One region of the Streptomyces sp. NPDC034084 genome, then DNA from elsewhere that is predicted to be linked to it. Evidence: riboswitches for the same ligand, from Rfam matches in the RefSeq annotation. Region 1 holds a riboswitch; each other region holds the start of a gene.
The links. A riboswitch is a leader RNA that binds a small molecule or an ion and turns the genes downstream of it on or off. The one in region 1 is predicted to bind cobalamin.

Region 1 (2,189 bases):
AACCGGTGACGAAAGCGCCGAGGTTGACGGAGCCGAGGTTGCAGACGGCCGTCTCGCCGTCGTTCGTGACCTCGATGATCTCGGTGCAGAGGTTCGAGGAGTGGACGACGGTGCCGGGCTCGGCGGTCTGGTTGGCCGTACGGTTCGAGGCGTCCTTGAAGGTCATCCAGCCGTTGCCGGTCTGGGCCAGGGTCCGCATCATCCGGCCGTACAGGTCGCGGGCCGGCATCGTCTTGCGGGCCAGGCCCGCCGCCTCGGCCTTGCGGTAGGCGGCGTCGAACTCCTCGCCGTACAGGTCGACGAGCTCGGGCACGTCCGCCGGGGAGAACAGCGACCATTCGGCGTCGGCGTTGACGCGGCGCATGAACTCGTCCGGGATCCAGTGCGCGAGGTTCAGGTTGTGCGTACGGCGCTGGTCCTCGCCCGTGTTGTCGCGGAGCTCCAGGAACTCCTCGATGTCGGCGTGCCAGGTCTCCAGGTAGACCGCGGCGGCGCCCTTGCGGCGGCCGCCCTGGTTCACGGCGGCGACGGAGGCGTCGAGGGTCTTCAGGAACGGCACGATGCCGTTGGAGTGGCCGTTGGTGCCGCGGATCAGCGAACCGCGGGCGCGGATGCGGGAGTAGGAGAGGCCGATGCCACCCGCGTGCTTCGAGAGGCGCGCGACCTGGTGGTAGCGGTCGTAGATGGAGTCCAGCTCGTCCTGGGGGGAGTCCAGGAGGTAGCAGGAGGACATCTGCGGGTGGCGGGTGCCGGAGTTGAAGAGCGTGGGGGAGGACGGCAGGTAGTCCAGGCGGCTCATCAGGCCGTACAGCGCGGCCACTTCGTCGAGGGCGCGGACCGAGTCGTCCTCGGCCAGGCCGCAGGCCACGCGCAGCATGAAGTGCTGCGGGGTCTCGATCACCTTGCGGGTGATCGGGTGGCGGAGCAGGTAGCGCGAGTAGAGGGTGCGCAGACCGAAGTAGCCGAAGCGGTCGTCGCCGGCCGGGTCGACGGTCGCGTCGAGGCGTGCCGCGTGCAGCGTGACGAACTCTGCGGTGCGGTCGGCGATGAGGCCCTCGCGGTGCCCGACGGCGACGGAGGCCGAGAAGGAGACGGCGCCCTGGCCGGCGGCCTCGTCGGCGATGGTGAGGGTGAGGAGCCGGGCGGCGAGCCGGGAGTACGCCGGGTCGTCGGCGATCAGGCCGGCGGCCGCCTCGGTGGCCAGCTCGCGCAGCTCCGCCTCGTCCGACAGGGCGCTGCGGCCGCGGAGCGCGGCGGCGGCGACCTTGCCGGGGTCGGTGTCCGGGAGGTCGGCGGTGAGATCGGTCAGGGTCCGCAGGAGTACGGTCCCGGGGCCGTCGGTCTCGATCGCTGCGGCCGGATCGGCGGGCGCGATGGTCACGTGGGGCTCTCCCTCGCTCGGCTCGGGGCCGCGGGCGGGAGGCGGGCAGGCGGGCACCCGTACGCGCGGGTGCGCCGCGTCCACCGGCCCACTCCGCGAGGCCCGGACGTCTGTGGCACCCGGAACGGACGGACCGGGCGCGCTGTCGGCAGGTCTTCGGACTCACCGCGTACGAAACCGCACGAAGCACACCGTTGCGGGACAGTTCCGGATTCGCGCCGGATTTCCCTGCGTCGACAGCGAGGACGAGCATACATGTGGGGGGCGCCGCTCGTGGCACCCCCCACATGTTGTGTCGGGTCGGGGGCTACAGCTCCAGGGCGTACGTCCGCAGCGCATGGCCCGGGACGGGCTCCCAGTCCCGCTCGGGGGTGCGGACGAAGCCGAGCCGCTCGTAGATCCGGTGCGCCGAGACCATCAGGCCGTCCGTGGAGAGGACCAGGCGCGCGCACCCGGGGAGGGCCGCCGCCCGGTCCACGCAGGCGCGTACGAGGGCTTCCCCGATGCCCCTGCCGCGGGCTTCCGGCGCGACCACGAGCATCCGGAACTCGGCCTCGCCCGGGACGGCGATGTCCGCCCAGGGGGTGCCGCCGTGGGCGAAGGTGACGCCGCCGGTGATGCCGCCCTCCGGGCCGACGGCGACGAGCACCTCGCTCTCGCGCGCCCGCCGGGCCGTGTCGCGGAGCACGTCCAGGTAGAAGTCGTCCTCGCCGTGCAGCAGCAGCCCGTCGTTCAGGTAGGTCAGCCCGGTGAGGTCACCGAATTCCTCGTACTCCTCGGGCCGTACCGCCCTGATCGTGAAGTCCAT
Region 2 (2,189 bases), on a different contig from region 1:
CGGGAGGCGGAGCGGCTCACCGAGCTGGACTCGGCGATCGGCGACGCCGACCACGGGGCCAATCTCAAGCGGGGGTTCGCCGCCGTGACGGAGGTCCTGGCGAAGGAGCCTCCGGCGACTCCGGGCGCGGTGCTGACCGCCGCCGGACGGCAGCTCATCTCCACCGTCGGCGGCGCTTCGGGACCGCTGTACGGGACGCTGCTGCGGCGCACCGGCAAGGCCCTGGGCGAGGACGCGGAGGTCACCCGGCACCGGTTGGCGGAGGCGCTCGGTGCCGGGGTGACCGCCGTGTCGCAGCTGGGCGGTGCCCAGGTGGGCGACAAGACGATGCTCGACGCCCTCGTGCCCGGCGTGGAGGGGCTGCGGAGCTCGTACGAGGCGGCCCGCGCCGCCGCCGAGGAGGGCGCCCTCGGAACCGTACCCCTCCAGGCGCGCAAGGGGAGGGCCAGTTATCTCGGGAAGCGGTCGATCGGGCACCAGGATCCGGGGGCGACGTCGTCGGCGCTGCTGTTCGCGGCGCTCGCCGTGACCGCGCGCGCGGAGGGGGCGCGATGAGCCCCGCGGCCGGAGCCGCCGGGGCCCCGGAGCCGTTGGCAGCCGACTCGGCGCCCGTCGGCATCGTCCTCGTCTCGCACAGCGCGGCGGTCGCGACGGCCGTGGCCGAGCTCGCCCGCGGCCTCGCGGGCGTCGGCGACCTCGCGCCGGTCCTGCCCGCGGGCGGGACGCCGGACGGCGGGCTCGGGACGAGTTCCGAGCTGATCCGCGCGGCGGCGGAGGCCGTCGACCGGGGCGCCGGGGTGGCGCTCCTCGTCGACCTGGGCAGCGCGGTCCTCACCGTGAAGGCGCTCCTCGCCGAGGGTGACGAACTGCCCGCGGGCTCCCGTCTCGTGGACGCGCCGTTCGTCGAGGGCGCGGTCGCCGCGCTGGTGACGGCGAGCGCCGGCGGCGACCTCGACGCGGTGGCGGCGGCGGCCTCGGAGGCGTACTCCTACCGCAAGGAGTGAGCGCGCCGCACGAGTGCGTGGAGTGATCATCGGGGCGCGCCGCGTGGCGACCGTGTTGTGATCCAGCAGGTCAACACACTAATGTCGCAGGGCCTTGGTGTACGGGAAACCGGTGCGGTACCGGTGCGGCCCTCGCCACTGTGATCGGGAGGTCCGGCTCCACCCCCGGGGGGAACACCTCGGGGAAGCCACTGGACCGGCGCGGGAGACCGCGGCGGTGTGGGAAGGCGGAGTCGGGCCGTATGACCGTCAGCCAGGAGACCGGCCAGGGTGCGTTGTCCATCCACGAGGTGCTGGAGAGGGTCTCCCGATCATGCATATAGCCGAGGGGTATCTGCCCCCTGTGCACGCCGCAGCCTGGAGCGTCGCGGCCGCTCCGTTCGTCGTCCACGGGGTACGCGCGCTGACCCGCGAGGTACGGTCGAATCCCGAATCCACCCTGTTGCTCGGTGCCTCCGGCGCCTTCACCTTCGTCCTGTCGGCGCTCAAGCTGCCGTCCGTGACGGGTAGTTGTTCCCATCCGACCGGTACGGGTCTGGGCGCGATCCTCTTCCGGCCGCCGATCATGGCCGTCCTGGGGACGATCACCCTCCTCTTCCAGGCCCTGCTGCTCGCGCACGGCGGGCTGACCACGCTCGGCGCCAACGCCTTCTCGATGGCGATCGTCGGGCCGTGGGCGGGGTACGGGACGTACCGGCTGCTGCGGCGGTTCGGTGCGCCGCTGATGGTGGCCGTCTTCTTCGGCGCGTTCGTCGCCGACCTGTCGACGTACTGCGTCACCAGCGTGCAGCTGGCCCTGGCGTTCCCCGACCCCGGCAGCGGTGTGCCCGGCGCGCTCGCCAAGTTCGGCGGGATCTTCGCCGTGACCCAGATTCCGCTGGCGGTGAGCGAGGGTCTCCTCACGGTGCTCGTGATGCGGCTGCTCACGCAGTCCAGCAAGGGCGAGCTGACCCGGCTGGGCGTGCTCGCTCCGGCGCGGCGGGAACAGCACGAGGAGGCGGCGGCGCGATGAGCCGTAACGCGAAGATCAACACCCTGCTGCTGCTCGTCGTCGCCGCGCTCGCGGTCCTGCCGCTCGCGCTCGGCCTCGGCGACCACAAGGAGCAGCCGTTCGCCGGTTCCGACGGCGAGGCGGAGACCGCGATCACGGAACTCCAGCCGGACTACGAGCCGTGGTTCAGCCCG
Region 3 (2,189 bases), on a different contig from region 1:
CGCCCGGCGTACGAGAGGGTCCCCCCGAGCCGTACGCCGAGGGCGCCCGCGAAGGAGGCCTCCACCGGCCCCGCGTTGGGGCTCGGATGCTTCGACGCGTCCGCCCGCCAGGCCCGTACGGCTCCGCGCGGGTTCCCGCCGGCGACCGTCGCGAGGGCGGCGGTCAGCCGGGCCCCGGGCCAGCCGGCCAGGTCGTCGAGGCGGGCCGAGGCCCAGCCGTACCTCCGGTACCGGGGGGACTTGTGGCCGACCATGGCGTCCAGGGTGTTGACGGCGCGGAAGCCGACGAGCCCCGGCACGCCCGCGACGGCGCCCCAGAAGAGGGCACCGACAACGGCGTCGGAGGTGTTCTCGGCGACGGACTCGACGACCGCGCGGGCCATCGCGGGACCGTCGAGGGAGTGCGGGTCGCGTCCGCACAGGTGCGGCAGCCGTTCCCGGGCGACCTCCAGGTCCCCCGCGGCGAGCGCTCCGCCGATGGCGCGGGCCTCGCGCCCCAGGGTCGTACCGCCGACGACGGCCCAGACGGCGGCGGCGGTGAGCGCGACGGATCCGGCGCGGCTGCCCCGTACCGCACGCGCGGCGAGGGCGCCCGCCGCGACGGTGCCACCCGCGCAGACGGCGGTGTGCAGGGCGCCCCAGCCGCGGTGGTCGCGCCACAGGGCCCGTTCGACCCGGCCGGCCGCGCGGCCGAAGGCGGCGACGGGGTGCCCTCGGCGGGGGTCGCCGACGAGCAGGTCGACGGCGAGGCCCGCGGCCGCGCCGTACGCGAAGACACCGGGGGCTCGGGAAAGTCTGGGGCTGCGGCCGGGCATGGCGCTGTGTCCTCACTCAGGGTCCGCGCCCTGGATCGACGTGACCGGCGGCGAGAGTTCCTGACTCCCGGACCCTTCGGATCCGGTCACAGTGGCGGGACCGCGCCGGATTCGCACCGGACTTCCTCTACTGCCTCCGTAATGGCCTCGGCAGTCCACCACGGCCCGAGAACAGCCGTCAACTCACCCTTGACCTGCACCGTGTCACTGTGCGAAGCACCACAGACACGGCGCCGGAAAGACGGCGGCCGGGCGGCCCGCACCCGAAGGTGCGGACCGCCCGGCCGAGGTACCGGGGACCGTCAGGCGACGATCAGGTAGATGCCGTACGCCACGGCCGTCAGGCACAGGGCGAAGCAGGCGTAGGCGCCGGTGCGGGCCAGGGCGGCGGAGCCCCCCTGGGCGGCGGCCTGTTCCTGCTTGGAGAGGCCGATGACACCGAGGGTGAAGAGGCCCACGAGGGCGACGGTCGCCACGAGGCTGACTCCGAAGACGGAGCCGAGGGCTGCCCAGTCGATCTTCATGCTTGGTTCCAGTTCCTTAGACCGCGGCGGCGGGGGCCGGGGGAGCGGCCGGGTCCGTGGGGACCGGCGCGGGGATGGTGGCCTTCAGGTCCTCGTCCGTGACGGCGGCGACGGAGCCGGCCGGCGGCGGGGTGACGGCCGCGATGGCGGTGGTGACGACGCCCGCGGGCTCGCCGTCGCCGTCGAGGTCGTCGGCCGTGACGTTGTGCTGGTCGACCGGCTTGCGGCGGGAGAGCGTCCAGATGACGCCCGAGCCGGCGACGAGCAGGACCGCGACGGCCACGATGCCCCAGGGGCCCTGTTGGGTGAGGAACTCGGCACCGGCGCCGACCAGGCCGGCGGCGGGCAGCGTCAGACCCCAGGCGACGAACATCCGGGTCGCGGTCGACCAGCGGACGACACCGCCCTTGCGGCCGAGACCGGCACCCATCACGGCACCCGAGCAGGACTGGGTGGTGGAGAGGGAGAAGCCGAGGTGCGAGGAGGCGAGGATGACCGTGGCGGCGCTGGTCTGGGCGGCGAAGCCCTGCTGCGGCCGGAGGTCGGTGAGGCCCTTGCCCATGGTGCGGATGATGCGCCAGCCGCCGAGGTAGGTGCCGAGCGCGATCGCCAGACCGGCCGAGACGATGACCCACATCGGGGGGTTCGAGCCGGGGGCGAGGACGCCGCCGGTGACCAGGGCGAGGGTGATGATGCCCATCGTCTTCTGGGCGTCGTTGGTGCCGTGGGCGAGGGAGACGAGACCGGCGGAGGCGATCTGGCCGACCCGGTAGCCCTTGGCGGTGTGCTTCTCGTCGGTCTTCGCGCCCAGCTTGTACGTGAGCCTCGTGGCGAGCATCGCGGCGAGACC
Region 4 (2,189 bases), on a different contig from region 1:
GATGAGACGGCGGAGCAGGGAGACGGCGGAGGCGGGGGTGTCGAGGCCGACCGCGTTGCCGATGCGGGAGTGCTTCGTCGGGTACGCGGAGAGGACGAGCGCCAGCTTCTTCTCGGCGTTCGGGATGTGGCGGAGCCGGGCGTGCCGGACGGCGATCCCGGCGACGCGGGCCGCGCGCTCGGCGTCCGCGACGTACGCGGGCAGACCGTCGGCGTCGATCTCCTTGAAGGAGAACGGGACGGTGATGAGCCGGCCGTCGAACTCCGGGACGGCGACCTGGCTGGCGGCGTCCAGCGGGGAGAGACCCTCGTCGTTCTCCTCCCACGCCGATCGCGAGCCCGTCAGGCACAGCGCCTGGAGGATCGGCACGTCGAGCGCGGCGAGCGCGCCCGCGTCCCAGGCCTCCTCGTCGCCGCCGGCCTGCGCCTCGGCCGGCTTGGTGCCGCCGGCCGCGAGGACGGTGGTGACGATCGCGTCGGCCCCCTCCAGTACGGAGATCAGCTCAGCCTCGGGGGCGCGCAGGGACGCCACGTACAGCGGGAGGGCCCGCGCGCCGGCGTCCTCGATCGCCCCGCAGAGGGCGTCGACGAAGGCGGTGTTCCCGCTCATGTGGTGGGCGCGGTAGTAGAGCACGGCGACGGTCGGGCCGGTCTCGTTCCGTACGGTCCGCTCCAGCGGGCCCCAGGTGGGCGCGGCGGCCGGGGCCTCGAAGCCGTGGCCGGTGAGCAGGACGGTGTCGGAGAGGAAGCGGGCCAGCTGCTCCAGGTTGGCCGGGCCGCCGTGCGCCAGGTAGGCGTGCGCCTCGGTGGCGACGCCGATGGGGACGGTGGAGGTCTCCATCAGCTGGGCGTCGGGGGCCTGTTCGCCGCTGAGCACGACGACCGGCTTTCCGGCGGCGAGGACCGTGTCCAGGCCCTCCTGCCAGGAGCGGACCCCGCCGAGGAGGCGGACGACGACCAGGTCGGCGCCGTCGAGCAGGGCGGGGAGGTCGGCGAGCGGGAGCCGGGAGGGGTTGGCGAAGCGGTACTCCACCGGACCCCCGGCCGCGCGGGCGCTGAGCAGGTCGGTGTCGGAGTGCGACAGCAGCAGGAGCATGGTGGGCTCAGGCCCTTCCTCGGGGTTGTCCGCGCCCCGGGTGGTCGTATGGACGGCAGGAGTTCCTGACTCACCCGCGCCGTCGCCGGCTCGGGCTCACAGTGGCGGGACCGCGCCGGATTCTCACCGGGCTTCCTCCCCGGGGTCCTGGGACCCCATGCCGCTCTGCATCCTAGATCGTGCCGTCCCCGGGCGGAGGGGCCCGGAGGGTCGACCGGATCACACTCGGTGGCCGCCCGGTTCCCCGTCGGTATGCTCGCCGCCATGCCGCCCACCCCACCCCCGACGCCCGAACCGGGCGAAGCTCGTATACGGGACCGTGGCGACGCCTGCCCCGGGGCGCTGCGCCTGCACCCCGCCGACGACGGCCGCCTGGCCCGACTGCGCCTGCCCGCAGGGCGACTGACGACGCATCAGGCCGAGGTTCTGGCCCGCGCCTCCGAGTCGCTCGGCGACGGACGGATCAGCATCACCTCGCGGGGGAACGCGGAGCTGCGCGGCCTCGGCGAGAGCTGCGGTGCGGAGCTCGCGGCGCTCCTGGCCGGCGCGGGGCTGCTGCCCTCCCCCACCCACGAGCGCGTCCGCAACATCGTGGCCTCGCCCGGCGCGGGACTCGACGGACTCGGTTACGCGGACGTGCAGTTGTGGGCGCGCGCCCTGGACACCGCCCTGTGCGCGGAACCCCGGGCCGCGTCCCTTTCGGGCCGGTTCCTGTTCGTCCTGGACGACGGACGCGGGGACGTCGCCGGGCTCGGCGGAGATGTGAGCTTGGTCGCAGGACGGGACGGCTCCGTCCTGCTGGGGCTCGGCGCCCGGTCCTTCCGCCTCGCCGCCGCCGATGCCGTGCCCGCCGCCCTCGCCGTGGCCCTCGCGTTCCTCGACGCGGCCGGGGCCGCCGGGAACGGGGCCTGGCGGCCGCACGAGCTGCCCGACGAGCACGTACCGGACTGGGCCGCGACCCTCGCGCGGGCCGGGATCACGGCGGAGCCCGTACCCGCACCGCCGCTGCCCGCGTCCCCGCCGCCCGCGCCCGGCCCGCTCGGCGACGGCGCCCTGCACGTCCTCGCCCCGCTCGGCCGGCTCACCGCCGCGCA

Region 2: it holds a riboswitch for cobalamin, as region 1 does, so the genes downstream of both, ACZ51I_RS12785 (energy-coupling factor ABC transporter permease) here and ACZ51I_RS16345 (ribonucleoside-diphosphate reductase subunit alpha) in region 1, are expected to answer to the same signal.
Region 3: it holds a riboswitch for cobalamin, as region 1 does, so the genes downstream of both, ACZ51I_RS00310 (cobalamin biosynthesis protein) here and ACZ51I_RS16345 (ribonucleoside-diphosphate reductase subunit alpha) in region 1, are expected to answer to the same signal.
Region 4: it holds a riboswitch for cobalamin, as region 1 does, so the genes downstream of both, cobN (cobaltochelatase subunit CobN) here and ACZ51I_RS16345 (ribonucleoside-diphosphate reductase subunit alpha) in region 1, are expected to answer to the same signal.

Annotation. Positions count from the first base shown of each region.
Region 1 covers NZ_JBVISK010000004.1:263,495-265,683, forward strand. Annotated here, with positions in the region: gene ACZ51I_RS16345 (ribonucleoside-diphosphate reductase subunit alpha) at 1-1,381, opposite strand, end outside; cobalamin riboswitch at 1,512-1,634, opposite strand; gene ACZ51I_RS16350 (GNAT family N-acetyltransferase) at 1,689-2,189, opposite strand.
Region 2 covers NZ_JBVISK010000003.1:405,238-407,426, reverse strand. Annotated here, with positions in the region: gene dhaL (dihydroxyacetone kinase subunit DhaL) at 1-555, shown strand, start outside; gene ACZ51I_RS12790 (PTS-dependent dihydroxyacetone kinase phosphotransferase subunit DhaM) at 552-1,004, shown strand; cobalamin riboswitch at 1,083-1,288, shown strand; gene ACZ51I_RS12785 (energy-coupling factor ABC transporter permease) at 1,318-2,016, shown strand; gene ACZ51I_RS12780 (energy-coupling factor ABC transporter substrate-binding protein) at 2,013-2,189, shown strand, end outside.
Region 3 covers NZ_JBVISK010000001.1:55,990-58,178, reverse strand. Annotated here, with positions in the region: gene ACZ51I_RS00310 (cobalamin biosynthesis protein) at 1-815, opposite strand, end outside; cobalamin riboswitch at 851-990, opposite strand; gene ACZ51I_RS00305 (hypothetical protein) at 1,118-1,339, opposite strand; gene ACZ51I_RS00300 (inorganic phosphate transporter) at 1,356-2,189, opposite strand, start outside.
Region 4 covers NZ_JBVISK010000005.1:404,945-407,133, reverse strand. Annotated here, with positions in the region: gene cobN (cobaltochelatase subunit CobN) at 1-1,095, opposite strand, end outside; cobalamin riboswitch at 1,136-1,272, opposite strand; gene ACZ51I_RS20345 (cobalamin biosynthesis protein CobG) at 1,348-2,189, shown strand, end outside.